3 regions of the Mesorhizobium sp. Cs1299R1N1 genome follow, and region 3 is predicted to be linked to each of the others. Evidence: riboswitches for the same ligand, from Rfam matches in the RefSeq annotation. Region 3 holds a riboswitch; each other region holds the start of a gene.

Region 1 (10,128 bases), on a different contig from region 3:
ACAGCGAGATATCGGGTGTGTGCAGGATCAGCATTTCGCCGCGAACGCCGCGCAGCCTCTTATCGCCCGCCGCCATTCCCACGCAGTCGATCTCACGGTCGAATCCGGAAAGCTGCCGGGCGTCCGTGGCAAAGCGGAAGTCGACGCCCATCGCGACGAGCTTTTCGTGAAGCGCTGCCATTGCAGTGCGCGGCTCGAGATGCGCCTCGCCGGCGAAGAACAGGGCGCGGCGAAAACGGCCGGCGAGGTCGGGCTCCAGCCGCGCGATTTCCTCCTCATCGATCCAGCGATGGCTCGAGGTGCGGCTTGCGAAGCGGTCAAGCTCGCCCGCATCCCGCGTTGCAACAACCAGCGTTCCGGCCCGCGTCACCTGACCTGGCAGCACGGCATCCCACCATTCGGCGGCGCCGCGTCCGAGGTCCAGCACAGGCTGCTCCGCGCTTTCGCGCTCGCACCAGGGCGCCAGCATGCCGCCGGCAAACCACGATGCGCTGCCGCCGAGATCATACCCGATTTCAGCGACGGTGACCGCCGCGCCGCGAGTGGTGAGCTCGAAGGCCGCGGTGAGGCCGGCGACGCCGGCCCCCTTGACCAGCACCCTCATGACGGCTCCGGCACCTCGGGCGTGGTGTCACTCACCGGCATATAGAGATCGCCGCCCGCGCGGTATTTTTCCGCCATCGCCGCCATCCCCTCCTTCTGCGCTTCGGCGCGGATGTCGTGGGAGATGCGCATCGAGCAGAATTTCGGCCCGCACATCGAGCAGAAATGCGCGACCTTGTGCGCCTCCTTGGGCAAGGTCTCGTCGTGAAAGGAACGCGCGGTTTCCGGATCGAGCGACAGGTTGAACTGGTCCTCCCAGCGGAACTCGAAACGGGCGCGAGAAAGGGCATCATCCCTGGTTTTCGCCGCCGGGTGGCCTTTCGCCAAGTCGGCCGCGTGCGCGGCAATTTTGTAGGTGATGACGCCGGTTTTGACGTCGTTGCGGTCCGGCAGACCGAGATGCTCCTTCGGCGTCACATAACAGAGCATGGCGGTGCCGAACCAGCCGATCATGGCCGCACCGATGCCGGACGTGATGTGGTCGTAACCCGGGGCGATGTCCGTCGTCAGCGGCCCGAGGGTATAAAAAGGTGCTTCGCCGCAGATTGCGAGTTGCTTGTCCATGTTCTCCTTAATCTTGTGCATGGGAACGTGGCCCGGGCCCTCGATCATCACCTGGCAGTCCTTGGCCCAGGCGATCTTCGTCAGTTCGCCAAGCGTCTCCAGTTCGGCGAATTGCGCGGCATCATTGGCGTCGGCGATCGAGCCCGGACGAAGTCCGTCGCCGAGCGAAAATGAGACGTCATAGGCTCTGGCGATGTCGCAGATCTCCTCGAAATGCTCATAGAGGAAGCTTTCCCGGTGATGGTGCAGGCACCATTTCGCCATGATCGAACCGCCCCGGCTGACGATGCCGGTAACCCGCTCGACCGTGAGTGGAATGTAATGCAGCCGAACGCCGGCGTGGATGGTGAAATAGTCGACGCCCTGCTCGGCCTGCTCGATCAGCGTGTCGCGATAGACCTCCCAGTTCAGGTCCTCGGCGATGCCGCCCACCTTCTCCAGCGCCTGGTAGAGCGGCACGGTGCCGATCGGCACCGGCGAGTTGCGAACGATCCATTCGCGAATGTTGTGGATGTTGCGACCGGTCGACAGATCCATGACCGTGTCGGCGCCCCAGCGGGTCGCCCAGACCATCTTTTCGACCTCCTCAGTCATTGAGGAGGTGACAGCAGAGTTGCCGATATTGGCGTTGATCTTGACCAGGAAATTGCGGCCGATGATCATCGGCTCGCTTTCGGGATGGTTGATGTTGGCGGGAATGATTGCCCGCCCCCGCGCTACCTCGTCACGCACGAATTCCGGCGTGACAAAATCGGGGATCGCCGCACCGAAGGCCTCGCCGTCCCGCTGCAGCTTGCCGCGCAGGCTTTCGCGTCCAAGGTTCTCGCGAATGGCGACGAATTCCATTTCGGGCGTGATGATGCCGGCGCGGGCATAGGCAAGCTGGGTCACCGCCTTGTCTGCGTTGGCCCTGAGCGGCCGATTGCGAATGGGAAATTCCGGCGTCAGGCGCGCGCCAGTCGCAAATCCGTTGTCTTCCGGCGTGATGTCGCGGCCATCGTAGAATTCGACATCGCCACGAGCCGTAATCCATTCGTGCCGAAGCCGGGCGAGGCCTTTCTCTATACTCGTTTCGACCGTTTGATCAGTGTAGGGGCCGGATGGATCATAGACCGTCACAGGCGGTTCGCCGGCGGTCGGGTGGACGGAGATTTCGCGCATCGGCACCCTGATCTGCGGGTGGAGGGTGCCTTGCTTGTGTATCTTGCGTGAGGCGGGTAGCGGTCCCGTCGAAACTGCGGGGGTCAAGGCATTCATTTGAGGCTCCTTTGCTCATTTGCAATGGAGACCCAGTTCTGTGCCGGAAGGATGAAAAGACACCTTGGTCGACCTGTTCGAAACAGGTCTTCGGGGATGAACTCCCGCAAAGCGCTTGCACCGTCCCTACGCCAGTATGAACTGGATCAGGTTCAACGGGTCACTGCGCCGCGAAAGCCAGCAGTATCTCAGCCCCTTGCCGGGACTCCCCTGGTGAATGGGTCAATTGGACCGAGCCGGTGGCCTTTTGTCAAGCGCATTCGGTCCAGGGCGGTAGGTCGAAGCCAGAAGGAAGGGTTGTATAAACAGGACTCGGACCGGCTCGGTCCGCGCTCGATTCTGTAGTCGCGGGGGGCGGTGAAATGCTCATGGTCTATGACAAACCGATCGAAATGCTACATCTGAAACCATGAAGATATTGACTTTCATAAATTGCTCGTTGATAGTTGTAGCTCGATAATATCCAGGAACTCGTGACTTAATGAAAATATTACTTCGGCATAGCAGTTCAATCGACATCAGTTTAATGACGTAATCTTGTTTCATCCATAGTTAAATCTTAAAAATTGCTAATTTGCTGGTTGATGGAGTAATGGGCTGGTGACATGCCAGCCGACTTCAACATGGCAGTCCCGATTGGCAATTTCCAGACGCCTCGGCCGATAGCGGCAGTGCAGCGAGCTCCTCCCTCTCCTTGTCGCACCGCCCAATCGGCCGAGGCTACCCGTCGCAAGGACGCGTGCCTCGGAAATGCAGAATTGCGTTGGCCGTAGAGCACAGCACCCGTGGGAAGCATACGAATGGCTGTCGTGGATTCTGCCAACAGTTGTGACGTTGAGGAACTAGCGGGACATCCCGGCTCGTCTCAAAATACTGAGTTGTTGATGCTTGGCGCACTCGGTGTGGTCTATGGCGATATCGGCACCAGCCCGATCTATGCGCTCCGCGAAGCGCTGCATGCCTCGTCGGGCGGCAACGTCGCTGATCGCACAGATATTCTCGGCGTCCTGTCGCTGATCATCTGGTCGCTCACGATCACAGTTACAGTAAAATACATCATGTTCGTGCTGCGCGCCGACAACCGCGGCGAGGGTGGCGTGCTGTCGCTGATGGCGCTGGCGCGCGGCAGCTTTCCGAAGCGCTCGGCGGTGATGCTCGGCATCGGCATCATCGGCGCCTCGCTGTTTTTCGGCGATGCCGTCATTACGCCAGCGATTTCCGTGCTGTCGGCGGTGGAGGGCATGGATGTCGTCACGCCGACGTTCCAGCCTTATGTCGTGCCCCTGACACTGGTCGTTCTCGCCATGCTGTTCGCGGTACAGCGCTTCGGCACGGGCGGCGTCGGTCTGGTGTTCGGGCCGGTGACCGCTGTCTGGTTCCTGGCTATCGGCCTGTCCGGCCTCAACCACATCATCGCCGATCCGGAAATCCTGTGGGCGATCAGCCCGTACTACATCGTCGCCTTCCTGATCCATTCGCCAGGCGTCGCCTCCGTCACCATCGGCGCGGTCTTCCTTGCCGTCACTGGCGGTGAGGCGCTCTATGCCGATCTCGGCCATTTCGGCCGCAAGCCCATGGTGCTGGCCTGGCTGACGATCGTGTTTCCCTGCCTGCTGCTGAACTATGCCGGGCAAGGTGCCTTCATCCTTGCGAACAAAGGTGTGGTCGGCCATCCGTTTTTCGAGATGAACGGGGGCTGGACGCTGATCCCGATGGTGGTGCTGGCGACGGCGGCTACCGTCATCGCCAGCCAGGCGGTCATTTCAGGGGCTTTTTCGCTGACCCGGCAGGCAGTGCAACTCAACATGCTGCCGCGGCTGGAGATCCTGCACACATCGGAAAAGCAGTCCGGTCAGATCTACATGCCGCGTGTCAACCTGCTGCTGGCCCTGGTGGTGGTGATGCTGGTGGTCGGCTTCGGCGAATCCAGCAAGCTCGCCTCCGCCTACGGCATCTCGGTAACCGGCAACATGCTGGTGACGACGGTGCTGCTCTATGTCGTCATGACCCGTATCTGGAAGTGGAAGCTGTCGGTGGCGATCCCGCTGACCGTGCTGTTCGCCTTCATCGATGTCGGCTTCTTCGCCTCCAACATCGTCAAGGTGTTCGAAGGCGGCTGGGCGTCGCTGGTCGTGGCCTTCACCATCGTGCTGGGCATGTGGACCTGGGTGCGCGGCAGCCGCTATCTCTTCAACAAGACGCGCCGCAACGAGATCCCGCTCGATGTCCTCGCCGGCAACCTGTTGAAGAAGAAGCCGCAGCTCGTCTCGGGCACCGCGGTGTTCCTGACCAGCGATCCGCTCAGCGCGCCGACCGCCTTGATGCACAGCCTCAAGCACTACAAGGTGCTGCACGAGCAGAACGTCATCCTTTCGGTGGTGACCGCCCCGCAGCCCGTGGTGCCCGACAGCGAGCGCGTCAAGATGGAGACGGTCAACGAGCTGTTCATGCGGGTGACGCTGACCTTCGGCTATATGGAACAGCCCAACATTCCACGCGCGCTGTCGATCTGCCGCAAGCAGGGCTGGAAGTTCGACATCATGACGACGTCCTTCTTCCTGTCGCGGCGTTCGCTCAAGGCCTCGCCCAATTCCGGCATGCCGGTGTGGCAGGACCGGCTGTTCATCGGCCTGGCGCGCACGGCGGCGGATGCGACGGAATATTTCCAGATCCCGACCGGACGTGTGGTCGAGATCGGCACGCAGGTGGTTGTCTAGCTCTCCCCACGTCGGTCCGGTACACGTCCTGGCCAGGCCACGGGGCAACTCATAAGCCGCGTTCGTCCCGCCCCGAGCGCCGATTCAAGGCGTGCCCGTCCGAGGCCGCATCGATGTAAGACCGACATAACCGCGACCTCCAGAGTCGGACCAAGCGCGCTCGGCGGCTCCAGGTCGTAAAGCTCCCGCAGGTTGAGCCCCGTTACCGCATAGCTCTTCGAGCCTGATTGCAATAGCGGCGATAATGGGCTGCTTCTCATCAAGATACCTGTCTGCCGAGAGTTCCCGAGCAGGCTGGCGATTTTCGCTCTGGATTGCCCGGCGGGATGAGGCTTCCGCAAAGGAATTCGCCGGAGTGCATCGCGGGTAGGCTGCGCTTGATCGCGCTGAACAGTGGCGGGGCTCCCAGTCGTCGTCCCCCATCTCCTTCGAACATCACGGGCCAGAGGCCGAAGCGCGAACCGAATAGCGAGCTTTCTCGCGACCCGTCAGGTTTTGGAAATCTAGTCTTGGCACACATCCATGTCCTTCGGGCGCTCGGTCTCATCAAAATTTAGATGAGCGCACGCGCCTGTGGTCTCGCGCGCTCAAACCCGCGCACGACCGGTTACGAAAAAAGCCCTACAGGGTTTGTTGCGAAAGAACGTGATCATGAATTTTGTAAAGGCGACACCTGGCGCAAGCCGATGGAAATGCAAGGCGGCGCCATGCACTGCCAGGCTCGTGTTCCAGGCTTTGAACACAACTACGCTTTCCCCGGTGGGCAGTGGGCCGATTTACCAGGTGAGTGACTTTCCTGACTGGGTGAATGCGCTGCATCGCGCTCAACCAACGGCCAAAGCAACCTGACTAGCGGGCGCACTGACCGAATGCGCGCCGCGGGACTGATCCCACTCTCGGCCAGCAACCTCAAGACAGGCAAGGTGCAGTGAGATGACCGCGCTACTGACCACGATCGCGCTTCTTCTGGCCGGTCACGCGCTGGCTGACTATCCGCTTCAGGGCGACTTCCTTGCCAGGGCCAAGAACCGCGCCAACCCGATTCCGGGCGTGCCCTGGTATCATGGCCTTCTCCCTCATGCGGCAATCCACGGCGGGATCGTCGGGCTGATAACCGGCAGTCTCGCGCTCGGTATCGCTGAATTCGTCGTTCACGGCCTCATCGACGATGCGAAGTGCATGGGGCGGATTTCTTACAATATGGACCAATCTCTGCACATCTCCTGCAAACTCTGCTGGGTGGTTATTTTGATGCTCTGGGGAACGTTCTCATGACCGTTCTACTCGCATTCCTATTGTCCAACCCCACCATCCTCGCGGTGGGCGCCGGCATGATTGGCGCCGCCGGCGCGTGGATGCATGGACGCCTCACCGGGGCCAAGGCTGAACGGCTCAATCAAATCGCGACGGGCGCCAGACCACAACCGAAGAGCGAGCAGATCGGTGATGCCGTGGCCGGCCGCGTACGCGGGACGCTAGCGGCCATCCATGGCGCGAACCCGACGGCTCAATGAGCGGATCGACCGGATATTCGAAGACCAAAAGCTGCCGCTCACCGGTTAGGAAATCCAGAACAAACACGTCTGATCTCCGGTCCCGCCAGATTTCCAGCGTTCGAACAAGTCGTAACCCGCCGCTACCCTAAGAAAATAGGCCGCACGCCATAGCAACAATATCAAGCGACTTGAGAGAGAGTGAGTGTGAGAACGAGAGTGAGGTGGATCGGTTAGTCTCCATAATAGAAGGCTCGAGAGCTACGATTGGCGTCAGTTACTCGTATCCACAGCCTACCAGGTCCTCGATCAAGCTGGAGCGGTCGCGGTATCACTTTCATGGCCGCGTGCACATGGCATTGTGCGTCGACTGACACGCTACGGATTGCTTTTGCGCCATCCATCTCCTCAACCTTGAAAGTTTCCACAGGTCCGCTTCCTCGCACCTAACAGATGGTTGTGTCGCCAGTTAGGCGTCAGACTTGCCATTGTCGCTTTGCACGGCCCAGCTCGACCTAATTCGATCGCTGGCCTCCAGATAAGCCATGTCGATCAAATAGGTCAGCAGGCTTTCCCCGTCAGCCTGCACCGTCTGACGAATCTCTCGCAACATTGCTTGGACAAACTTCAAATTATCCAACTTTTTTACCTGTTTCATGGGATCCCCCTCAATTATCCTGTCAACGAAACACGCCAAATCGCGTTTCAACCGATTCAATAACGAGAAAACACCCGCCTAGCAGGGCCGTTACGGAATCGAACAACCAAGCAGTGAGATCACAAACTCTCGCCCAGCAATACTTATGGCATCCTCAGATGTTTTTTACCGATAAAGTAAAGCTTCGAGAGGCAATTTCAACGGCGCAGAACTCCCACATTTTGTTTTTATAAACAAGCTGCTTGCCAGTTAAAATTTGCCATGACTGAGCCGTAAACGGGCGCGCAAACACTGCCTCCCGTGCATTGCCGTTGAAACAAGAGCGACGGTCACATCGGACGGCAGAGCGTCCACGAAGCTGCTCTGACATCGGTGGACGGAATTCTGTTGGCTACATAGGGACTCGGAACCACACATGACGGCCGCGATTTTCGGCCCGATCGATCCATGTCTTGCGATTTCTCGACTTTGCTGCGTTTATGAAACCGGTTTGGCTTCTAAGCCAAGCCGCGATCAATCGTTAGGAAGGAATACAGTATGGCGACTGGAACCGTGAAGTGGTTCAACAGCTCCAAAGGCTTCGGCTTCATCACGCCCGATGCCGGCGGCCAAGACGTGTTTGTCCACATTTCCGCCGTCGAGAGAGCGGGTCTTTCGACCCTCGCCGACGGCCAGAAGATCAATTACGAGATCGAGCAGGACCGCCGCAGCGGCAAGTCCTCGGCCGGCAATCTTAGCAAAGCAGGCTGACCGCCGGCGCAAGCCGGAACGACACGGAACACGCGCATCTGCTGGCTGTCGTTCAGCAGCGCGGGAACAGGGCTCAAGAGCCACTGTTGGCTTTTCTGACTTCTGGCAGGACAGCATGTGAAGCGAGGCGGGGGGGCCCGCCTTTGGTATCGGCATATGTCTGGGCGGCTGCTATGCGCCAGAACGACCGGCCGGCCGATCGATCAGCCGTCGGGTCCTTGCGTATCCGCTTCGCACGCCCTTGATCTTCCATTTGCGTGGATTTGCGTCCGAGACCCATGATCTTGGCCATGCCGAGCGTGTGGCGGCATAGTTTGGCGTCACCATCCGATAGTCCGTCGGCAGACCCCATCTAGGCAGACGATGTAGTCCGGCCTGACCGATTTCTTGATCGGAACGGCAGGCTTGGGAGCTTCCGGCTTCTCGTGCGCCACGCCATCGACCGTGCTCTTCAGATCTGAATGCACTTGGCCGATCAGGGCCGGAAGTTGGCCGACCGGCGCCTTGCAAACCGGAAGGTTTGTCATTTCCTTTTTTGCGAGTTCGCTAAAAAGTCTTTGGTCCAACCCACCTCATTTGTGGTCTGCCCTGTCATATTTTTTGCGGCCATCGCGCGGTAGAATGGCGCTTGGCTAGTGCGGCCGGAAAGTTCAGAGAAAGCTGGAGTTGAGCCGAGTGCCGAGCCTGTCAGGGTTAGGCCGAACCAGGAACACAAATCCTCATTTGCAAGGAATGGCAAAGGTGAAGGACCCACAAGACGGCTCAGCCCGTCGTGCTCGACAACAGTGACTATTCTCGACAGGGGATCATCATCATCCAACCGGCGGTCGGGAGGAACGGCCGGCTGAAAGAGGACGATGGAAATGCTGCGGTCAGGCGATGGGCGGCACGACATACACAAGCCAGTTGCACGGTTTCTCTGCCAGAAATGGCGGACCGGTCCCGCAATCAACCCGCCATCGCGAACTGTTCGCGCCGGTGGAGGCTTCGCTGTTTGCTGTCGGCAGGATGAAGCGCGTAGCAGATGAGGCCTGCGCCGTAGGCCCATTCTTAAACCGCTCGCAGCTTTTGTCCGGCCTGGTGGGGTTTTTCGGAGACGGGGGATTAAGCGTAGCTTGTCACTCTACTTGACCGAGCTCAGATAGCCGGGGGTCGCTGCCTTCGCCGAGGGCTGTGGAAGCGCTCGACGCAATCGAACATGGCCCTGGCATTATTGCTCCTCCTGTAGACCTTGCGGGCTGTCCGATCGGCTTTCAGCGGCGAGAAGAAGCTTTCCGTCGCAGCATTGTCCCAGAGGTTGCGCGACCGGCTCATTGAGCAGGTGATGCCATGATCGGTCATCAGCCGCTGGAACTGCTCGCTGGCGGATTGCTATCCCATGCCCAGCGCAGATCGCAAGTCTTTTTAGGTCTGCTCACAATGAGCCGCCTCGATGAAGCCTTCGCTATTGCACTGCCTGCGTTCGTACTCTGCTTATTCGCTCCCGGGATTTGAATCGGGAGTAGTGATGCCGGCAACCAGAATATTGTGGGGTCAGATCGTCGCTGTTTTAACCATCGTGCTTACGACCACCTGGGGAGCAACGCAATGGACCGCCTGGCAACTGGGTTACCAGGAGCAACTTGGTTCGCCCTGGTTCGAACTCGTCGGCCAACCGATCTATCCGCCACCGGCATTTTTCTGGTGGTGGTTTTTTTACGACGCCTATGCGCCGACGGTCTTTGTCGAGGGCGCGGTGATCGCGGCGAGCGGCAGTTTCATCGCGATTGCTATGGCTATCAGCATGTCACTATGGCGAGCTCGGGAGGCCAAATACGTGGCTACGTACGGCTCGGCGCGCTGGGCTGTGCGCAAGGAGATTGAAGCCGGAGGACTGCTCGGCGCCGATGGCGTCGTTCTGGGCAAGTTTGATTTGGACTACCTTCGCCACGATGGCCCGGAGCATGTCCTGTGCTTCGCGCCGACCCGAAGCGGCAAGGGCGTCGGACTGGTCGTGCCATCCCTGCTCACTTGGCCTGGAAGCGCAATCGTTCACGACATCAAGGGTGAAAATTGGGAACTCACCGCAGGCTGGCGAGCACGTTTC
Region 2 (10,128 bases), on a different contig from region 3:
GGCATCCGCGCGTCTAAGGCGGGCAGTGTCATGCGCCGGTTCGTTAGGGGCGCCTTCCATCGGTATGACCGAATGGCCGCTCGTCTGACTGGACGAACCAGGCGACAATGCCCATTTATGGGGATATCCAAATTTGATGTCGCGCAATTCCCCGGGGAAAGCCGCTACACTTTTCCTGGGATTGCCTTTTGAGGAGACGTTACATGGCGACTTCGAGCGAACGTGCAGTGCTTGCCGGTGGCTGCTTCTGGGGCATGCAGGATCTGATCCGGCGCTTCCCGGGCGTCCTCGCCACCCGTGTCGGCTACAGCGGCGGCGACGTGCCGAACGCCACCTATCGCAATCATGGCACGCATGCCGAAGCCATCGAGATCACCTTCGATCCGGGGAAAATCAGCTTCCGCCAGCTTCTGGAATTCTTCTTCCAGATCCACGATCCGACGACGCGCAACCGCCAGGGCAACGATGTCGGCATGAGCTATCGCTCGGCAACCTACTACACCAGCGAGGAGCAGAAGCGTGTGGCGGAGGACACCATCGCCGATGTCGATGCCTCCGGCCTGTGGCCCGGCAAGGTTGTCACCGAGCTCGCGCCGGTCGGTGCGTTCTGGGAGGCCGAGCCCGAGCACCAGGATTATCTGGAGAAATATCCCAACGGCTACACCTGCCATTTCATCAGGCCAAGCTGGAAACTGCCGGTTCGCGAAAAGGCAGTTTCATAAGATTTTTTGGCGGCGGGCAGAAGCTCCCGCTGGTTGCCACAAGACCATATCAATAGCGGTGTTAACCACCGTCCGGCGGTTGACAGTTCGAATCGGCGCGAGGGGTGCCGCCGGCCGGTCGTGGCGGACACTGAAATCGATGCGCATGGAAATCGCGGAACCTCAGTCCGCGATTTCCATGCTTCGAAAACTATTTCCCGCAGTTGCTGTCGTTAACGGTCGGCTCGGTCGCATTGCCATTGGCATCCCTCTGCGCGCCCTGCGGGTTGTTCGGGCAATTCTGGTCCGCGTTGGAATTCATGTCACCCGGCGCGATGGTCGTGCTGTTGGTTGCGCCCGGATCGATTGTATTGGGGGTAGCTGGGTCCACAGTGACCGACTTGCCGCTGCCGCCGGGCCGATCCGCGCCGGCTGCGCTATTGCTTTGCGCCATGGCGGATGTTGCAAGGGCAATGGTGAAGGCCGAAGCCGCGAGGATTTTCATAAGCATGGTTTGTCTCCATTTCTATGAATTCGTCGCCAGAGCGGTTCACGGGCTTCGCGGAAGCAACTGACCGCTCTATCTCTTTGTTTTGACGCAATTCCGGCCAGAAACCGCTTCACACTTTTCCTGCGATTGCGTCTGGTGGGACAACCCCTCGGCATTGCGAAGGTTTCAGACAAATTTCCGAGCCGGCGGCACCCGGTTGCGTCTGCGCTGGCGCAATGCTTTTGGCGCAGCTTGCTGAAAAAACAGCTTCCCCAACCGATCGAATGGTGCTTTAACGCCGCCATCCACAGGGGTGCTCCGTACGGTCGGGGCTGAGACGGGGGCGGCAAGCCCACAGACCCTAGAAGCTGATCTGGGTAATACCAGCGGAGCGAGGCGGGCGATGTTTTCAGGTGCACAGGTTTCCCTATATCCAATGGCCGACGATTTTGTCGGCGTCATCCTTGGTGCGCTCGGCGCGCTCGATCCGTATCGCGACAAGCTCAGGATCGAGACCGACGACATCTCGACCCTGCTGGTCGGGCCCCCCGAGGTGTTGTTCCCGGCGCTGCGCGACCTTTTCGTGGCTGCGTCCGGCAGCGGCAAGCATTGCGTGCTGTCGGCCACCATTTCGCGTGGCTGTCCGGGGGAGCCGGACGATCCAATCTGCCGCTCCGACACGTTCGGCGGACCCGCCGGGCCACTCGGACCACGCAAGCAAGCGGCCATCACCGCCGTGCGCGGCGCGCCCGTCACTGGCCAGCCAGCGGCCGCGCAGTTCTCGCTCTATGTGATGGGCACGGACGATCACATGGACGAGATCTATGGCTGCATCGATTTCCTGAAGCAGTCCGGCGTCTACGATCGCTCCAAGAATTTCTGCACCAAGCTGCGCGGCGATGCCGGCGCGATCTTCTCGGCGCTCGATGAAGCGTTCTGCCGCTTCGGGCCAGGCGCCGGCCACGTAACCCTCGACGTCACGGTTTCGGCCAACAGTCCCACTGCCGTCTGAACCGCTCGCGCCGAAGCGCGCGCGCCGTCAAGGTTATCCTCTCGTGGTTTCATCGTCATTCAACCCGCGTCAACTCGCGGGCTTCTTCGCCCAGGCAGCGCCGGCCGTGATAACGATCGGTCTGGTGCTCGTGGCTTGGGAACTCTACGCAAACCATTCCGGCATCAAGCCGACGGTTCTGCCGGCGCCCTCGCGCGTCTTCGAACAGGCGATGCTCAATCGTGACGCGCTGCTCGACAATGCCATTCCCACCATCCGCGCCACGCTGATCGGTTTTGCCTGTTCGCTCAGCGCCGCCTTCGCGCTGTCGATGCTGGTCGACTTCTTCCAGCCTTTGCGGCGCGCGCTGTTTCCCGTGTTTATCGTCAGCCAGACTTTGCCGCTGGTCGCCATCGCGCCATTGGTGGTGCTTTGGTTCGGTTTCGGGCTGACGCCCAAGATCATGCTGGTGGCGCTGGTCACCTTCTTCCCGATGCTGGTGGCCCTCGTACAGGGCTACGAGGCGACCGAGGTCGAGATCGGCCAGATGCTGCGCGCCATGGGAGCAGGGCGCTGGCGGGTCTTCATGCTGGCACGGTTGCCTTCGGCGCTGCCTTATTTCTTCGCGGGCCTCAAGATCTCCATCACCTACGCCGTCGTCGGCGCCATCTTCGCCGAATATGCGGGCGCGGCCAAAGGGCTGGGCATCTACATGCTCAACGCGAAGAACAATTTCCGTCCCGACCTGGTGCTCGCCGCCGTCGGCGTCAGCGCCGCGCTCACCCTCGTCCTGTTCGGACTGACGGCGCTGCTCCAGCGTCTTGCCATGCCCTGGGAACAAGCCGCTGGCAGGCAAGCCGCCGGAAAAGGCCCGCAAGCATGAGCCGGCTCGAATTGCGGCATATGCGCAAGGCCTTTGGCGGGCTCGAAGTGCTCGCCGACATTTCACTGCGCGTGGATGCCGGCGAATTCGTCTCGATCCTTGGGCCTTCGGGTGCCGGCAAGTCGACGCTGTTCCAGCTTTTGACCGGCGCCGAGCATGCCGAGGGTGAGATGTTCTTCGACGGCGCGCCGCTCGACGATCACGGCAGGCATTTCGCCTTCATGCCGCAGCGCGACGCGCTGATGCCGTGGCGGCGCATCCTCGACAACACGACGCTCGGGCTCGAGGTGCAAGGCGTCAGCCGCAAGGCGGCGCGGACGCGGGTCGCGCCGCTGTTTGCCGAGTTCGGGCTTGCCGGATTCGAGCGGCATTTTCCAGCGCAGCTTTCGGGCGGCATGCGCCAGCGCGCGGCGCTGCTGCGCACTGTCGTGCAGGAACGCGACATGTTGCTGCTCGACGAGCCGTTCGGCGCGCTCGATGCACTGACCCGGGCGGCCATGCAGCGCTGGCTCGAACAGATGTGGCGGCATCATCGCTGGACGGCGATGCTGATCACCCATGATGTGCGCGAAGCCGTGTTCCTGTCCGACCGCATCTATGTGCTGTCCGCGCGGCCGGCCCATGTCGTGCGCGAAATCAAGGTGCCGCTGCCGCGCCCGCGTGATCCGACCAGCACCGCCACACGGCAGGCCGGGGCACTCGAGGCCGAAATCCTCGATATTTTACTCAACCTCCAGCCATCCAAAGGACATGACCATGACTGACTTGACGCGCAGGCAAGCTCTGCTGCTCACCCTTGCCGGCAGCGTACCGCTGATCACCGGATCGAGCCGCTCCTTCGCGGCAACGCGGAAGGTTACCGTCGCGCTCGACTGGACGGTCAACACCAACCACATCGGGCTGTTCGTCGCCCGCGACAAGGGCTTTTATCGCGAGGCCGGCCTCGAGGTCGACATCCTGCCCTATAGCGATACCGGTGCCGGCACGCTTGTCGCCAACCGCGTCGCCGATTTCGGCATCAACGGCACCATCAGCCTGTTCACCCAGAGGACCGCTGGGGCCGACTTGAAGGGTGTCTATGCCGTCGTGCGGTCCGAGACAGGCCGGCTGGTGTTCAATGCGGCGCGCAGCGAGATCAAAAGTCCGAAGGATCTGGATGGTCTGACTTATGGCGGCTTCGGCAGTGCCTGGGAGAACACGCTGATTTCGACCATCATCCGGCATGATGGCGGCAAGGGCGATTTCGAGACGGTGACGCTCGGCACTTCCGCCTACGAGGCGCTGGCCAACGGTTCGGTCGACTTCACGCTGGAAGTGTCGACCTGGGAGGGCGTCGAAGCCGAACTCAAGGGCGTCAAGCAGCGCAGCTTCGTCTACGCCGACCATGGTGTCCCCGACGAGCACACGACGCTTATCTCTTCGAGCGAAGCCTATCTCCAGGCAAATCCCGAGCTGGCGTCGTCCTTCATCCAGGCAACACGGCGAGGTTATCAGTTCGCGGTCGATCATCCGGAGGAAGCCGCCACGCTGCTGATCGCCGCCAACAAGGATGCCCTGAGCAATCCGGCGCTGATCCACGCCTCGCTGAAGACACTGATCGAGGGGCACTATCTGCGCGGGCAAGACGGCACCATCGGCATCATGGATCCGGCCAAGATGGAAGCGATCGGCTCCTATCTCCTTGCTGCCGGCATCCTGCACGACGCCGATGGCAAGATCGTCGCGCAACGTCCCGATTTTGCGAAATATTTCAGCAATGTGTACCTCAGATAGGCATCAATGCGGAAACCGCGAAAGGATCGTCCGATGGTGGACGTCGGGATGTCGCCAAGGTTGCGGCCCCGACAAACCCCCGGTGCGGCCCTCACCTTCGATCCGGTTTGATGCCGATCTGATCTTCTCGGTTAACGGCCCGGCAATGGTTGCGTGCGAGGGTCGCCCCGAGGGATCATCGGGATGCTTGCCTTGCTCATGTCAAAAAGCGACACACTTTCGCCTGCAGCAGATAACCGGTTTTTGTCCGCGGCGCGCAAGCGCGAGATTCTGCTCGACCTGCGCGAAGGTTTTTTTCGTGTCTGCGCCTTGGTGTGCGCGGGGCTGTTCGTCTATCGTGGCGTCTATCAACTTATCGAGGATCCGACCCGGCTCAATGCCGCGCTGGTGGCGATTTCCGAGATACTCACCTTCACCTGGCTGCTTCTGTCGCGACGTCCGGTGACGCGTGACTGGAATCCGCTGACGGTCATCGTTTCGGTGTCAGCCAGTTTTGGCGTTGCGTTGATCACCCTCCAACCAGGCATTGCACTCATCCCCCTTCATGTCGCCGCGCCGTTACAGTTCATCGCACTGTTGTTCGTTATCTGGGGCAAGATCTCGCTGGGGCGCTCTTTTGCGATCCTGCCCGCCAATCGCGGTGTGATGACGGGCGGTGCCTATCGGCTGGTGCGGCATCCGATCTATGCCGGTTACCTCGCCGGCCATGTGCTCTACCTCCTGTCGGCCTTTTCCTTCCACAATCTCGCGGTCTATGCGGTAATTACCTATCTCCAGCTTTACCGCATCTTGCGCGAGGAGGCCTTGTTGGCCACCGTGGCGGAGTATCGCGCCTACATGGAACGCGTGCACTACAGGCTGTTCTATCGGCTATTCTGAGACCAAGATCGCCAAGGCACTGTTGGCGAACCCATTTTTGGGCTGTTCAGGGGCGGGTCGCCTCAACATCGCCCAGTGAATCAAAGACTCCCGGCAAAAGCCAGGGTTGTCAGCAGTCCGAGCCCGCCGTCCAGCGGGCTTTTTTGCGTTTCGGGGCTGAATGTTCCGCAGCCGCAATGGTCCGGCGGAACGCCAGCCCCCCGAAAACGTTCTTACCTTGCAACATCCGAAATGGCGCGATGTTGAAACAGCGCGAAAGCGCGCATTCAGGAGCAGGGAAGGCCATGGGTCTAGGAACGATACTGATCATTATTCTAATCCTCGCGCTGCTCGGCGGCTTCAGCGGTCTCGGCGGTGGCCCGTTCTACGGAACCGGTTATTATGGTGGTGGCGGTCTCGGACTTGTGTTGCTCATCGTCATCATCCTGGTGGTTCTTGGACGCATTTAGCAGTTCGATCACGGCGGCAATCGCAATCGCGTGACCACGTTCACGTCGCCGGGCACCGGATTGTGATGCAAGCAAGCCGGCTTGTGATCCGGCATTCCGCGGGACTCGCGTATGGTGACTGCGGTCCACACCCCCCGTGGAAACAAGAGGAGAAGGTCCCACCCTTTCGTCCTCCTCCAAGGCCCGCCCCGGCGTCCCCGGAGCGGGCTTTCCTTTTTCATCAAGGCGATTGCCTCGAAGTGCTGGCTCGCCGCAGGGTGATGCTGGGCCACTTGCGGTGAAGCGTCCGCCCGCGCCGATCGCTGACAGAGTTCACATAGCCGCGCGTGCTCTCGACGAGCCGCTCGGCGCGCTCGACAAGGCGTTGCGCTTCCATGCAGTCGGCTGTCATCGCCGGTTTCACAGATGTTCCACGTTGCAAAAAGTGTAGTAAGGCTGAAGCTGCGAATCTCCCCCCTCGTGGGGGAGATGCCCGGCAGGGCAGAGGGGGGCGCTGTCCCGCCATAAGGTTGGGTAGAGTCCGGAGCACACCGATGACTTTGGAACTGAGTGCGCTGGACAAATCCATGCTCGGCGGTGAGCAAGGCCCTTCGGTCGCCGCCGCCATGAAGATCCTCATCGTCTTTTCCAAAGCCATCGGCGCCGGCAGCCTGCTCGACATCACCGGTGCCCATATCGATGGCTGCCTCTACCACGGCAAGGCAGGACTCGATTTCGTCGAACGGCTGGTCGAGGGCGGCGGCCGTGTGCGTGTGCCGACAACGCTGAATGTCGGCTCGTTCGACCTTATCCATCCCGGCATGGTGAAGATGACCGTCGCGGAAGAAGTGCCGGCGCGGCGGTTGATGAAGGCGCATCTGGAGCTTGGCTGCCAGGCGACCTTCACCTGCGCGCCCTATCAGACCCGCTTCCGGCCTGAGTTCGGCCAGCAGATCGCCTGGGGGGAATCCAACGCCATTGTCTTCGCCAATTCGGTGATCGGCGCGCGCACCAATCGCTATGGCGATTTCATCGATCTGTGCTGCGCCATGACCGGGCGCGCACCGGCCTGGGGCCTGCATCTGAGCGAGAACCGGCGCGGCCGTATCCTGTTCGAACTCGACATCGCCGGTTCAGAGCCGAGCGACAGTCTGTTTGTCGGCGTCGGACTAATTATCGGGCAAGCCTGTGGCGACCGCGTTCCGGTGATCGCGGGCTTGCCGAAACCGCGTGACGAGGATCAGCTGAAAGCGCTTGGTGCCGCCGCGGCAACGACAGGCGCGGTGGCGCTATTCCATGCCCTCGGCATCACACCGGAGGCCGGAACCGTCGACGAGGCCTTTCAAGGCACGGTGCCCGAGGAGATTGTCCGCATCAACCGTGCCGACATCGACCATGCGTTGTCCAGGCTGTCGATGGTGCCCGATGGCGCGCCGCTCCGTGCCGTGTCGCTGGGCACGCCGCATTTCTCGCATGACGAATGGATGCGCTTGCTGCCGCTGCTGCGTGCGGTCGCGCCTGACAGGGGCATTCCGATCTATGTCAACACGGGCCGCGCGACGCTGAGCCGGCTGCGGGAGGAAGGGTCGCTCGACGGTATGGAGGCGTTCGGCCTGATCCCGGTCGCCGACACCTGCACCTACGTCACCTCGATCCTCGAGCGGCTCGACGGCGTGGTGATGACCAATTCCGGCAAATGGGCGCATTACGCGCCGGGCAATATCGGTGTGACCGTCGCCTTCGCCGATATGAAGGACTGCATCCAGTCCGCCGCGGCCGGCCATGTCGTGCGGGGTGCGTCATGACGCAGCCGATTGAAGTGAAGGTCGTTGAAAGAGCCGGGACATTCCAGCTGACCGGCGCCGCCGAGGGGGAGGCTTTGGTGTTTTCGCAGCCGCTCAGCTTCTGGGGCGGCATCGATGCCGAGACCGGCAATATCGTAGATCGTTCGCATCCGGGCCTTGGCCAGAATGTCGCTGGCAGGATCCTCATCATGCCAGGCGGTCGGGGATCGTCATCCTCATCCTCGGTCTTGGCCGAGGCGATCCGCAGAGGCACGGCGCCCGCGGGTATTTTGTTGGAGCGGCCGGACCCGATCCTGGCCGTCGGCGCCATCGTCGCCGAGTTCCTCTACGGGATCAGCATGCCGCTGGTGGTCTGCGACATAGCCGGTATCGGTTCCGGCGAACGCATTGCGGTTGGTGTTCGCGAGGACGGTAGGGCGAGCGTGCGCAAGATCTGAGACTTGCCTCAAATCTCCGGGATGTTTTCCTTGAAGATTACCTGCAGCCTCGGCTGGTGCAGTTCATAGGGTAGGCCCCTGACCGCATGGGTCAGGATGTTGAGCGCCTCGCGGGCTTCGACCCGCGGATTCTGGTCGATGACCGCGTCGAGCGTGCCGTCGAGCAGCAGTTCCTTGGTGCCGTCCGTCGCCTCGTGGCCGAGGAAAACCATGGATTGCGCACGGCCGCGCTCCTTGAGCGCGCGCGCGATGCCGGTGTTGCCGGCGCCGACATTGTAGATCGCGGCAAGGTCGGGATGCCGTTCCAGAAGGGCCGACGCCTCCGAATAGGCCTTTTCGCGATCGTCTAGCATTTCGCGCATCTCGACGATCTCGAGATTGGGCGATTCCTCGGTCAATATGTGCCGGAAGCCCATCTCGCGTTCCTCATGACCGCGATAGGAGAGCGAGCCGGCGAACAGCGCCACCTTGCCGGGGCGCCCAGAACCCATGAAACGGTTGAGCAGATAGCCGGCCAGCCGCCCGGCGGCGCGGTTGTCGATGCCGATATAGGCGACCCTGGGCACATGCAGGATGTCTGAGGCGATGGTCACCACCTTGACGTCGTTGGCCGACAGCGAGCGGATCGCCTCGCGCACCGTTGGATGGTCGAGTGCGATGACGCCGACGCCTTGCGTCTGGCCGCGCAGATCCTGCAGCAGGCGGGCGAGCCGGTCGGGATTGAAGCCCTCTATGGTGGCGATGTGGACGTCGAGATCGGGGCGCGCCAGGGCCTGCGCCTCGATGTGGCGGTGCAGCATCTTGATGAAGGAATTGGTGCCCGCCGGCAGCGCGAAGTCGAGCCGGATGATCTCGCCGGGCATGGGTCGCAGCGACGCTCCGTTTGGGCTCTCGGCGATGTAGCCGAGGCGCTGCGCCATTTCGAGCACGACCTCGCGCGTGCGAGCCCGCACGCCGGGGCGGTTGTTGAGCACGCGGTCAACGGTGGCGGCGGAGACGCCGGCTTCCCGGGCTATGTCAGTCAGGGTGGAACGCACCGTCTTTCATCTCCTCAATGCATCAAGATCAAGCAATGCCGGCTGCAGATGATGTCAGCCTCGTTATCCGCGATTCTGATGGGAAATGATGTATCCGGCCTTAGCCGATGCGCAAGCCGTTGGGCTAAAATCGAGTCACCCGGTACGATCATGCAGGGAAAGGAAACACATTTTCCATCAGATCGAGGCATCTGGAGAGGTATAGGAATCCCGGTATGGTGCATTTCCCTGCCTCGTTGCCATGTTGTGAGGTATTTTGATTATTTATGATGTTGACAGCCTTCCGATACTGCCGTCAATATCCCTCATGGGCTCGTGGAGGAAACATTGGGCCTGAGGGAGGAATTCCAATGTCTGATCTGATCCGCATCTCGCGGCGCCGGTTGCTGGCGTCCGGAGGAAAGGCGGCGGTGTTCGTAGCCGCTGCAGGTATCGCACCGCAATTCATCCGTCCCGGCCGCGCCTTCGCGGCCGATGCCCTGGCGCCCGGCATGATCGGCGGGCCGACGGGCTTCGATGGCGCCGAGCGCTACCAGTATGGCGCCGACACCCCTGAGGGTCGCGCCGTCGAGGCCGCCAAGGCGCTGAAGGGCGCCGGCAAGGCGCCGGCCAAGATCGTGCTTGGCCTGTCGGACGGCTCGATCGGCCAACTCACCCAGCCTTTCCCTGCCGGCGCGCCGTCGATCAAGGAGCTCTGGGAAAAG
Region 3 (10,128 bases):
CCAGCATGTCGGAATAGCCGCCGGCATATTCGACCCAGCGGCCGCCGCCGTCCGGCGCGATGATGCTGGTGACGGTGCGGTCGAGGAAATCGCGGTCGTGGCTGACCAGGATGACGGTGCCGGCAAAACCGGCAACCAGTTCCTGCAGCAGTTCCAGTGTCTCCATGTCGAGATCGTTGGTCGGCTCATCGAGCACCAGAAGGTTCGCCGGCCGCGCCAGCACGCGCGCCAGGATCAGCCGTGCCCGCTCACCGCCGGACAACTCGCGCACCGGCGTACGCGCCTGTTCCGGCTTGAACAGGAAATCCTTCATGTAGGAGACGACATGGCGCTGCTCGCCATTGATGACGAGGTTCTCGCCGCGCCCATCGGTGAGATATTGCGCCAGCGTCTCCTGCGGGTCGACGGCCTCGCGCTTCTGGTCGAGCGTGGCGATTTCCAGATTGGTGCCGAGCCGCACCGATCCTGCGTCCGGCGCCAATTCGCCGGTCAGCATCTTCAGGAGCGTCGTCTTGCCGGCTCCGTTCGGCCCGACAAGACCGACGCGGTCGCCGCGCTGGATGCGGGTCGAGAACCCCTTGACCACGGTGAGATCACCAAAGCTCTTCTCGATGTTCTTGGCTTCGATCACCAGCTTGCCGGATTCGGCGGCGTCGCTTGCCACCATGGTCGCGGAGCCTTCGGCGCCGCGATGGCCGCGAAAGCGCTGGCGCATGGTCTGCAGTTCGCCCAATCGGCGCATGTTGCGCTTGCGCCGCGCCGTCACGCCATAGCGCAGCCAGTGCTCCTCGCGCACGATCTGGCGGCCGAGCTTGTGCTGCTCGCGCTCTTCCTCTTCCAGCACTAGGTCGCGCCATTCCTCGAAATGGCCAAAGCCCTTGTCCAGCCTGCGGGTCTGGCCACGGTCGAGCCAGACGGTGGCGCGCGACACGCGTTCAAGGAAGCGGCGGTCATGCGAAATGACGATGAGCGCCGAGGAAGTCCGGACGAGCTCCTCTTCCAGCCATTCGATGACAGACAAATCGAGATGGTTCGTCGGCTCATCAAGTAGCAGGATGTCGGGCTCTGGCGCCATGACACGGGCAAGCGCGGCGCGCCTGGCCTCGCCGCCGGACAGGTCGCCTGGCCGTTCCTCGCCCGACAGGCCGAGATGCTCCATCAGATAGCTGGCGCGGTAGGGATCGTCGGCTGGCCCGAGCCCGGCTTCGACATAGGCCCGCACGTTCGCAAAGCCGTCCATGTCGGGCATTTGCGGCAGATAGCGCACTGTCGCGGAAGGCTGGCGGAACACCTCGCCGTCCTGCGGTTCGATCAGGCCGGCGGCGATCTTGAGCAGCGTCGACTTGCCGGACCCGTTGCGGCCGACCAGCGCGATCTTGTCGCCGGTCGACGCGGTCAAGGCGGCGCCGTCGAGCAGCGGCGTGCCGCCAAAAGTCAGTTTTATCCCGTCGAGATTGAGAAGAGGCGGGGCCATGTCAGCTTTCAGGCAATGGATAGGGATGGGCGAGCAGCAGCGCTCGGCCATGGCCAAGCGCGACGTCGAGGCGGCCCTTGACCTCGTTGGAAATGGTCAACGACGAACCGAAAGCCACCTCGACCTTGTCGAGCGGCCATTTGGCGCCGGTGACGGTCAGGCCGGAGAGTTCGGAGAAGCCAAGGATCGAAAACAGCGTGCCGTCGGCATAATCGAAGCTGGCCCTGCCGAGCAGCAAGGGGACAGCTTCCTCGGCACCGCTGGTCAGAAGCACATCCGTTCCGGCCTCGGCCAGCCGCAGGCCAAGCGCCAGGTGCAGGAAGGCGTGGTCGGCGCGCTTGCCGCCGAAGGCGCCCGCCAGCACAAGGCGCGTCGCCCCGCGTTCAAGGGCTGCCGCGATCGCCAGTTCGCCGTCGGTCTTGTCCTTTTCCGCCGGGAAGGTCTGCCTGGGCACGGCGGCGAGATCTTCCGGCAGATCGGCTGGTACGGAATCGAAATCACCGACCCACAGTTCCGGCACAAGGCCCAGCATCCGCGCATGGCCGATGCCGGCGTCGGCGGCGATGACGCGCGAGCCTTCGACCTGGCGGTCGAGCCGGGGCGTGCGGATGAGGTCGCCGCCAAGCAGGATGGTGAATGTGCTCATATCCCGTCGCCCTTACCAGCCCGGCACTGGAAACGGAAGGCGGCAAACTCCCACTTGCGTGTCCCATCGGCCGGGCTTATGTGTCGAAACGCTCTAACGGGGTGCCGGACGCGACTTTCGCGGGCCGGCTGAGAGGCAGTCTCGCCAACCCGCTGAACCTGATCCGGTTTGTACCGGCGGAGGGATTAGACGTTTCGGACAATCCGACGCCTCAATTCCTTTCAACGCAAACGAAGGAGGCGCCGATGCGCACGCTTTTATATTCCCTCATCGCGGCCACGGTAGTGACCCTGTCCGGGCCGGCTTTGGCCAAGGACAAGCTCACCGTCTACACCTATGAGAGCTTCACCGCCGACTGGGGTCCAGGCCCGGTGGTGAAGAAGGAATTCGAAGCCGAATGTGGCTGCGATGTCGAGTTCGTCTCGGTCGCCGATGGCGTGGCGCTGCTCAACCGCGTCAAGCTGGAAGGCGCTTCGACCAAGGCCGATATCGTGCTCGGCCTCGACACCAATCTCACCGCCGATGCCAAGGCGTCGGGCCTGTTCGCGCCGCACGGCGCGGTGAGCGATGTCAATGTGCCGGGCGGCTGGAGCGACGATACTTTCGTCCCCTTCGACTATGGCTATTTCGCTGTCGTCTACGATACCGAAAAACTGAAGACGCCGCCGAAAAGCCTGAAGGACCTGGTCGAGGGCAGTGCCAATGACAAGATCGTCATTCAGGATCCGCGCACGTCGACGCCCGGTCTCGGCCTGCTGTTGTGGGTGAAGTCGGTCTATGGCGACAAGGCGCCGGAAGCCTGGGCCAAGCTCAAGGCCAAGGTGCTGACCGTGACGCCGGGCTGGAGCGAGGCCTATGGCCTGTTCACCAAGGGCGAGGCGCCGATGGTGCTGTCCTACACCACCTCGCCGGCCTACCACATGGTCGCCGAGAACACCGAGCGCTACCAGGCGGCATCCTTCGAAGAGGGCGAGTACCTGCAGATCGAAGTCGCCGGCATCACCACGACAGGCGCCAAGAACCCGCTGGCGGCCAAGTTCATGGCTTTCATGACCGGGCCGAAATTCCAGGACGCCATCCCGGAGACCAACTGGATGTTCCCGGCCGGCAAGACCGACAAGCCGCTCAACCCTGCCTTCGACAAACTGGTCAAGCCGACCAAGACCTTGCTGTTCAGCCCCGAGGAAGTCGCGGCCAACCGCAAGGCCTGGGTGGACGAATGGCTGGCGGTGATGAGCAAGTAGGTTTTGTGGGCTAGTCTCGTGAGATGACCGCCAAGGAACACAATGTTTCCCAAGTCGACGTTGGTTCTCAGTGCAAAAACGCGCTCTGACCCCCGCATCACAGCCGGCATTGTCGCGCTTGCCGCAACCTCGCTGCTGATCGGAGGCGCTTTTGCCGGGCTGCTAGTCGAAGGCGCGCACGATTTTTCCGGCGCCTGGGCCGCCTTCGATCCTTACCTCTTCCGTGTCGTGCGCTTCACGCTCTGGCAGGCGGCCCTGTCGACGCTGCTCTCGGTCGGGCCTGCCCTGTTCGTGGCGCGGGCGCTGTCGCGGCATCCACGTTTCCCCGGCCGCGCCTTCATCCTGCAGCTCTTCGCCGTGCCGCTGGCGCTGCCGGCGATCGTCGCGGCGCTTGGCATCCTGGCGCTCTACGGCCGAGCCGGCTATTTCGCCGGCCTGTCCAACTGGGGTGGCGGCCAGGGTTGGCCGGGCATCTACGGCCTCTCCGGCATTCTCGTTGCCCATGTCTTCTTCAACCTGCCATTGGCTACCCGCCTGTTCCTGGAGGCGCTGCAAACCATCCCCTCAGACCAGTGGCGGCTGGCGAGCCAGCTCGGCATGGGAGCGCGACCGGCGTTGCGGCTGATCGAATGGCCGACGCTGCGGGCCGCCTTGCCCGGCGTCGCCGGACTTGTCTTCATGCTCTGCATCACATCCTTCACCATCGTGCTGACGCTCGGCGGCGGACCGGCCGCGACGACGCTGGAGGTCGGCATCTATCAGGCATTGCGCTTCGATTTCGATCCCGCGCGGGCTGTCGCGCTGACATTGCTGCAGATCGCGCTGACCTTTGTCGTGGTGCTGGCGTTGACCCGGCTTGGCGCCAATGTCGTCGGCGACACCAACCTGCCGGTCGCGCCGCGCCGCTATCTCTCGGTCGACAGGACTGAGGCCGTGCTGAATGCCCTGCTCATCGGGCTGGCGCTGCTGTTCGTGGTGGGACCCATGGCGGCGACCGTGGCCGCCGGATTGGGCGCCGATCTCGGCCGGCTGGCCGGTGAGGCCACTGTCCGGCAAGCGACACTGACCAGTGCCGTGCTCGCGTTCCTGTCGGCGTTGCTTTCGGTGATGCTGTCGCTGGCTCTCACAATGGCGCGGAGGGCGCTGGCATTGAACCGCCGCTCCGGCTCAAGGACACTGCTCGAACATGCCACCGATACCGGCGCCGGCTTTGTGCTGGTCGTGCCGCCGATCGTCATCGGCGCCGGCTGGTTCCTTCTGTTGCGCCATCTCGGCGATGTCTTTGCTGTCGCTCCGCTCATGGTCGTCACCGTCAACGCCGTCATGGCAATGCCTTTCGCGCTGCGCGCCGTCCGTCCCGCCTATGATGCGGCAAGCGAGCGTCACGAGCGGCTCTGCGCACAGCTCGGCATTTCCGGCTGGCCAAGACTGTGGCTGGTCGACTGGCCGTCGCTTCGGCGGCCGCTCGCCACCGCCTTTGCCTTCGCCATGGCGCTGTCGCTTGGCGATCTCGGCGTGATCGCCCTGTTCGGCAGTGATTCCGTGCAGACCTTGCCCTACCTTCTCCTGGCGCGCATGGGCAGCTACCGCACGCAGGACGCCGCCGGCCTGGCGTTGTTGCTGGGCCTTGTCTGCCTGGCGCTGGTGCTGGCAGCGGACCGGCTGGGAAAGGGGATGGCCCGCGATGTCTGACGGGGCGGCTGACGGCAAAGGGGTTGCGGTGCGGCTGGACAGGGTCTCGTTCAGTTATGGCGAGGCGTTGTTCGCCTTCGATGTCGGATTCACCGCGACGCGGATCACCGCCATCATGGGGCCGAGCGGTTCGGGAAAGTCGACGCTGCTCAATCTGGTGGCCGGGTTCGAGACGCCGCGATCCGGCCGCGTACTGGTCGGCGGGGCCGACGTAGGTGCCGAGCCGCCGGCGACGCGGCCGGTGTCGATGGTGTTCCAGGAAAACAATCTTTTCGCCCATCTTTCTGTCCAGCAAAATGTCGGGCTCGGCCGTTCGCCATCGTTGCGGTTGACCGAAGCCGACCATGCCGATATCGCGGGCGCCCTTGCGCGCACCGGCCTTGCCGGCAAGGAGAAGCGGCTGCCGCGCGAGCTTTCGGGCGGCGAGCGCCAGCGCGTCGCCCTGGCCCGCGTGCTGGTGCGTGACCGCCCGGTGCTGCTGCTCGACGAACCCTTCGCCTCGCTTGGGCCCGCCTTGCGCGGCGACATGCTCGACCTGGTTGCCAGCCTCCATGCCGAGCGAGGCATGACGGTGCTGTTCGTCACGCACCAGCCGCAGGATGCCCGCCGCATCGCGCAGAAGGTGGTGTTCCTGGACAATGGCACCATCGCTGCCTCAGGCACCTCGGATGATTTCTTTGCAGGGGCTGGGCCGGAGGCGTTCCGGCGCTATATCGGTGCCGGTGCCGGGGATGCGTTATCACGAGATATTGCCCGGAAGCGGACATAATTTACGCTCAAACCGGCTTGAGGCGATGTGGCGCTTGCTTGCCATGACTGGAGTAGTGTGGCTAGGTCCGCTCGATACCGGTCCGGCACAGGCCGTGATTTGCCTACAGCATCTGCTGCCCGCCCAGAGGGGCGCGTGACGGACGCTGTAGCAGTTTGTTTTGCGCATGCCGTGGTCATGCGCAAGGACCTGAAAGGAAGCCATTCTGGCGATCAGCGCTGACAGGCTACGAATGAATCCGCTGGCGCGGTTCCTGGCGCTGGCTGGCTTTGCCGTGGCGCTGGCAAGCTGCCAGATGTTCACGCCTCCGGAGGTCCAGGAATCCGGCTTCCAGCCATCCGACAAGCCGATCACGGTGGACAATGTCGCCGCCAACAACAAGCTTGCCGAACTCGCCAAGGCGCAGCATCCGCGCATCCTTGCAACGTATGGCGGCGAATATTCCGATCCCAAGCTTGAGCGCATGGTCGCCAAGGTGGTCGGCAATTTGACCGTGGTATCGGCCAACCCGACCCAGACCTATCGCATCACCATCCTCAATTCGCCCAACGTCAACGCCTTCGCGCTGCCGGGCGGCTATCTCTACATCACGCGCGGCCTCTTGGCGCTGGCCAATGATTCGTCCGAGCTCGCCGCCGTCATCGCGCATGAAATGGGCCACGTCACCGCCAATCACGGCCTGCAGCGCCAGCAGCTGGAGGCCGAGGAAGGCCTGGCGACCAAGGTCGTTTCCGATGTGCTCGGCGACAGCCCGACCGCCAAGGCAGCACTGATCCGCGGCAAGCTCAGGCTGGCGCAGTTCTCGCGCAATCAGGAACTGGAGGCGGACGCCATCGGCATCAAGTCGATCGGCGAAGCCGGCTACGATCCCTATGCCGCCGGCCGCTTCCTGCAGTCGATGTCGGCCTACACCGATTTCCGTTCGATCAGCGGTGCCACGGACGCCAGCCTCGACTTCCTGGCCACCCACCCCAACACGCCGCAACGCATCGATCTGGCACAGCGCCACGCCCGCCAGTTCGGCGCGCCCGGTTTCGGCACGCGCGACCGCGATTCCTTCCTCGCCGGCATAGACGGCCTGCTTTATGGCGATACGCCGGAAGAAGGCTATGTGCGCGGCGAAACCTTCCTGCATCCGGGCCTCGGCGTGTCGTTCACCGTGCCGGACGGTTTCATCATCGACAATTCAGCGGCAGCGGTTACGGCGACCGGTCCGGGCGACATAGCGATCCGCTTCGACGGCGTTTCGATCGACAAGAACCGTGCCCTGACCGATTATATCAGAAGCGGCTGGGTGGCCGGCCTTGACGACAGCACCGTCAAGCAGGAAACCATCAACGGCAATGAGGCGGCGACCGCGCACGCAGGCGCCGAAGGCTGGCAGTTCGATATCGCCGTGATCCGGGCCGGCGGCCAGGTCTACCGGTTGCTGACCGCGGCGCCATCGGCCAGCACCTCACTGGAGACGGTGGCGCGCTCGGTCAGTGGCTCCTTCCGCATTCTCAGCCCCGCCGAAAAGGCGGCACTGAAGCCACTGCATATTCGTGTGCTCACCGTACAGCCGGGACAGACCATGGGTTCGCTTGCCGCCCAGATGGTGGGAGTCGACCGCAAGCTCGACCTGTTCCGCGTGCTCAACGCGCTGTCGCCGGGGGCCGCGGTTTCGGCCGGCGACAAGGTCAAGATCGTCACCGACAAGTAAGCGCCTGTCGCGGGAATCAGGCGGCAGTCGCCATGAATTCCGGGTTCTGCTTCACCAGCGCGACCTTGAGCTTTTCCATGGCGCGGGCCTCGATCTGGCGCACGCGTTCCTTGGAGATGCCGAGCGTTTCGCCGAGAGCCTCGAGTGTGGCGCCCTCGTCGGTAAGCCGGCGTTCCTCGATGATGCGGAGTTCGCGGGCGTTGAGAGCTTGAAGCGCCTCCCTCAGCCAGAGCGAGCGGCGCGCGACGTCGATTTTGTCGCCGACAATCTCGTCGGGCAAGGGATCATCCGAGACCAGGAAGTCCATCCGCTCGGTCGCACCCGCATCGTCGGCAAGCGGCACGTTGAGCGAGGAGTCGGGCGCCGACAGGCGTGAATCCATCAACTCCACATCAGCTTCGGAAACGCCGAGCGCAACCGACACCTCGCGGTAGAGAGTCGTGTTGGAGAGCGGTTCGGCGCCGTTCGCGAGACGGGCACGCAAGCGCCTGAGATTGAAGAACAGGGCCTTTTGCGCCGAACTGGTGCCGCCGCGCACGATCGACCAGTTGCGCAGGATGTAGTCCTGCATCGAAGCGCGAATCCACCACGTCGCGTAGGTCGAAAACCGCACCTCGCGCTCCGGCTCGAAGCGGGCGGCAGCCTCGAGCAGGCCGACATGGCCTTCCTGGATCAGGTCGCCGAGCGGCAAGCCGTAATGGCGGAATTTCGAGGCCATGGAAATGACCAGCCGCATATGGGCAACGGTGATGCTGTGCAATGCGTTCTGGTCGTTGTCCTCTTTCCAAAGCAGTGCCAGCCGATGCTCCTCGTCGCGCTCGAGGTAAGGCGCCCTCATTGCCGCGCGGACCATGACCCGACCTGCCGTGTCTTCCATCATAAGGCGCTCCTTGGCTCAGGCGTGCGAATGACAAACTGGCAGGAACCGGCTTGAAATGACGGCGTCGTGCCCTAGAACAGCCAAAACTGCCGTGCGCGGGAAAGGTTCCGCTGGCGCAGGCAGGCGAGCGATGACGTCCGGGCAATTTCGGCACGGCTGCCCGGAATCCTGATGCTGCAACGCAATTCCTTTTGGAGTATTTGATTTCTGGAATTAGCCCTCTTTGAAATTTTGTTCCTTATTTTTCCGAGCTGCATCTGTCATTTTCCAACTCTCACAACATGCCTGATATCAGGCCAAGGACGGGATCACAGAAAAATGAAATGGCTGAAGTCGCTCATCATCGCCGGAACGCTGCAGGTCCTGGCGGTCGCATCGGGGCATGCCGGCGCCAATCTCGACCAGATCAAGCAGGCCGGCGTCATCAAGGTCGGTACGGAAGGCACTTACGCTCCGTTCACCTATCATGATGCATCCGGAGCGCTCGTCGGATTCGACGTCGAAATCGCCAAGGCGATCGCCGACAAGCTCGGCGTCAAGGCGCAGTTCCTCGAGGGCAAGTGGGACGGCCTGATCGCCGGCCTCGACGTCAACCGCTATGATGCCGTCATCAACGAAGTCGGCATCACCGATGCCCGCAAGGCCAAGTATGATTTCTCCGATCCCTACATCGCCTCCAAGGCGGTGCTGATCGTGCGCGGCGACAATACCGACATCAAGACTTTCGCCGATCTCAAGGGCAAGAAGTCGGCGCAGTCGCTAACCTCCAATTTCGGCAAACTGGCCGAGTCGAATGGCGCCGAACTGGTCGGCACGGACGGCTTCGACCAGTCGATCCAGCTGCTTTTGACCGGCCGTGCCGACGCCACCATCAATGACAGCCTGTCGTTCCTCGACTTCAAGAAGCACAAGCCCGACGCCAATGTGAAGATCGCCGCCCAGGAAGAGAATGCCGATTACTCCGGCGTCATCGTGCGCAAGGGCGATCCGGAGCTGGTCGCGGCCATCAACAAGGCCCTGGCCGACATCAAGGCCGACGGCACCTACCAGAAGATCGCCGACACCTATTTCGGCCAGGACGTCTCGAAGTAATTCATAAGGCGGGGCGGGTTGTCGCCCCGCAGCCCATCCAGCGGCGAGCCGTCTTTGACGGCTCGCCGCTTTTGTCGTGATATGGCTGACGCATTCGCGCTTCGATGACGCTGCCCGTCCCTTCCGGAGGATATTTCGTGCCGCACTGGCTGCAACTGATGCTGGATTCGCTGCCCTCGCTGCTGTGGGCAGCGTTGATCTTCACCGTGCCGCTGACGCTGCTGTCCTTCGTGCTCGGCCTGACGGTGGGATTGGGCGCGGCGCTCGGCCGGCTGTTCGGGCCGAAGCCGCTGGTGGCGCTCGTGCGCTTCTATGTCTGGATCTTCCGCGGCACGCCGCTCCTGGTGCAGCTGTTCCTGATCTTCTACGGCCTGCCGTCGGTCGGTATCCTGCTCGACGCCTTTACCGCGGCGCTGATCGGCTTCACGCTCAATATCGGCGCCTACACGTCGGAAATCATCCGCGCGGCGATCGGCTCGGTGCCGAAAGGCCAGTGGGAGGCCGCCTATTCGATCGGCATGACCTGGAGCCAGGCGATGCGGCGCACCATCCTGCCGCAAGCCGGCCGGGTGGCGGTGCCGCCGCTCTCCAACACCTTCATCTCGCTGGTCAAGGACACGTCGCTGGCC

Evidence for each region. Region 3 has a riboswitch for thiamine pyrophosphate ahead of thiB (thiamine ABC transporter substrate binding subunit). Riboswitches for the same ligand answer to the same signal wherever they lie in the genome.
Region 1: another riboswitch for thiamine pyrophosphate. It lies ahead of thiC (phosphomethylpyrimidine synthase ThiC); the one in region 3 lies ahead of thiB (thiamine ABC transporter substrate binding subunit).
Region 2: another riboswitch for thiamine pyrophosphate. It lies ahead of O7A70_RS24455 (YkoF family thiamine/hydroxymethylpyrimidine-binding protein); the one in region 3 lies ahead of thiB (thiamine ABC transporter substrate binding subunit).

What each region holds. Positions count from the first base shown of each region.
Region 1 is NZ_JAPYKR010000002.1:677,040-687,167, forward strand. Features, by position in the region: gene thiO (glycine oxidase ThiO) at 1-604, opposite strand, end outside; gene thiC (phosphomethylpyrimidine synthase ThiC) at 601-2,424, opposite strand; TPP riboswitch at 2,530-2,646, opposite strand; gene O7A70_RS06625 (potassium transporter Kup) at 3,309-5,141, shown strand; gene O7A70_RS06630 (hypothetical protein) at 5,699-5,932, shown strand; gene O7A70_RS06635 (DUF3307 domain-containing protein) at 6,075-6,416, shown strand; gene O7A70_RS06640 (ABC transporter permease) at 6,413-6,655, shown strand; gene O7A70_RS06645 (hypothetical protein) at 7,104-7,292, opposite strand; gene O7A70_RS06650 (cold-shock protein) at 7,830-8,042, shown strand; gene O7A70_RS06655 (MucR family transcriptional regulator) at 8,363-8,569, opposite strand; gene O7A70_RS06660 (hypothetical protein) at 8,566-8,862, opposite strand; partial or broken gene O7A70_RS06665 (IS3 family transposase) at 9,166-9,413, opposite strand; gene O7A70_RS06670 (conjugal transfer protein TraG) at 9,550-10,128, shown strand, end outside.
Region 2 is NZ_JAPYKR010000012.1:26,724-36,851, forward strand. Features, by position in the region: gene O7A70_RS24440 (glycosyltransferase family 39 protein) at 1-17, shown strand, start outside; gene msrA (peptide-methionine (S)-S-oxide reductase MsrA) at 204-722, shown strand; gene O7A70_RS24450 (hypothetical protein) at 913-1,212, opposite strand; TPP riboswitch at 1,491-1,604, shown strand; gene O7A70_RS24455 (YkoF family thiamine/hydroxymethylpyrimidine-binding protein) at 1,595-2,203, shown strand; gene O7A70_RS24460 (ABC transporter permease) at 2,310-3,065, shown strand; gene O7A70_RS24465 (ABC transporter ATP-binding protein) at 3,062-3,829, shown strand; gene O7A70_RS24470 (ABC transporter substrate-binding protein) at 3,822-4,838, shown strand; gene O7A70_RS24475 (methyltransferase family protein) at 5,082-5,717, shown strand; gene O7A70_RS24480 (DUF3309 family protein) at 6,002-6,166, shown strand; gene O7A70_RS24485 (aconitase X) at 6,700-7,950, shown strand; gene O7A70_RS24490 (aconitase X swivel domain-containing protein) at 7,947-8,387, shown strand; gene O7A70_RS24495 (LacI family DNA-binding transcriptional regulator) at 8,396-9,424, opposite strand; gene O7A70_RS24500 (extracellular solute-binding protein) at 9,775-10,128, shown strand, end outside.
Region 3 is NZ_JAPYKR010000014.1:1,619-11,746, forward strand. Features, by position in the region: gene O7A70_RS26490 (ABC-F family ATP-binding cassette domain-containing protein) at 1-1,474, opposite strand, end outside; gene O7A70_RS26495 (thiamine diphosphokinase) at 1,476-2,120, opposite strand; TPP riboswitch at 2,208-2,322, shown strand; gene thiB (thiamine ABC transporter substrate binding subunit) at 2,366-3,364, shown strand; gene thiP (thiamine/thiamine pyrophosphate ABC transporter permease) at 3,407-5,056, shown strand; gene thiQ (thiamine ABC transporter ATP-binding protein) at 5,049-5,825, shown strand; gene O7A70_RS26515 (M48 family metalloprotease) at 6,058-7,527, shown strand; gene O7A70_RS26520 (RNA polymerase factor sigma-32) at 7,544-8,407, opposite strand; gene O7A70_RS26525 (amino acid ABC transporter substrate-binding protein) at 8,726-9,499, shown strand; gene O7A70_RS26530 (amino acid ABC transporter permease) at 9,637-10,128, shown strand, end outside.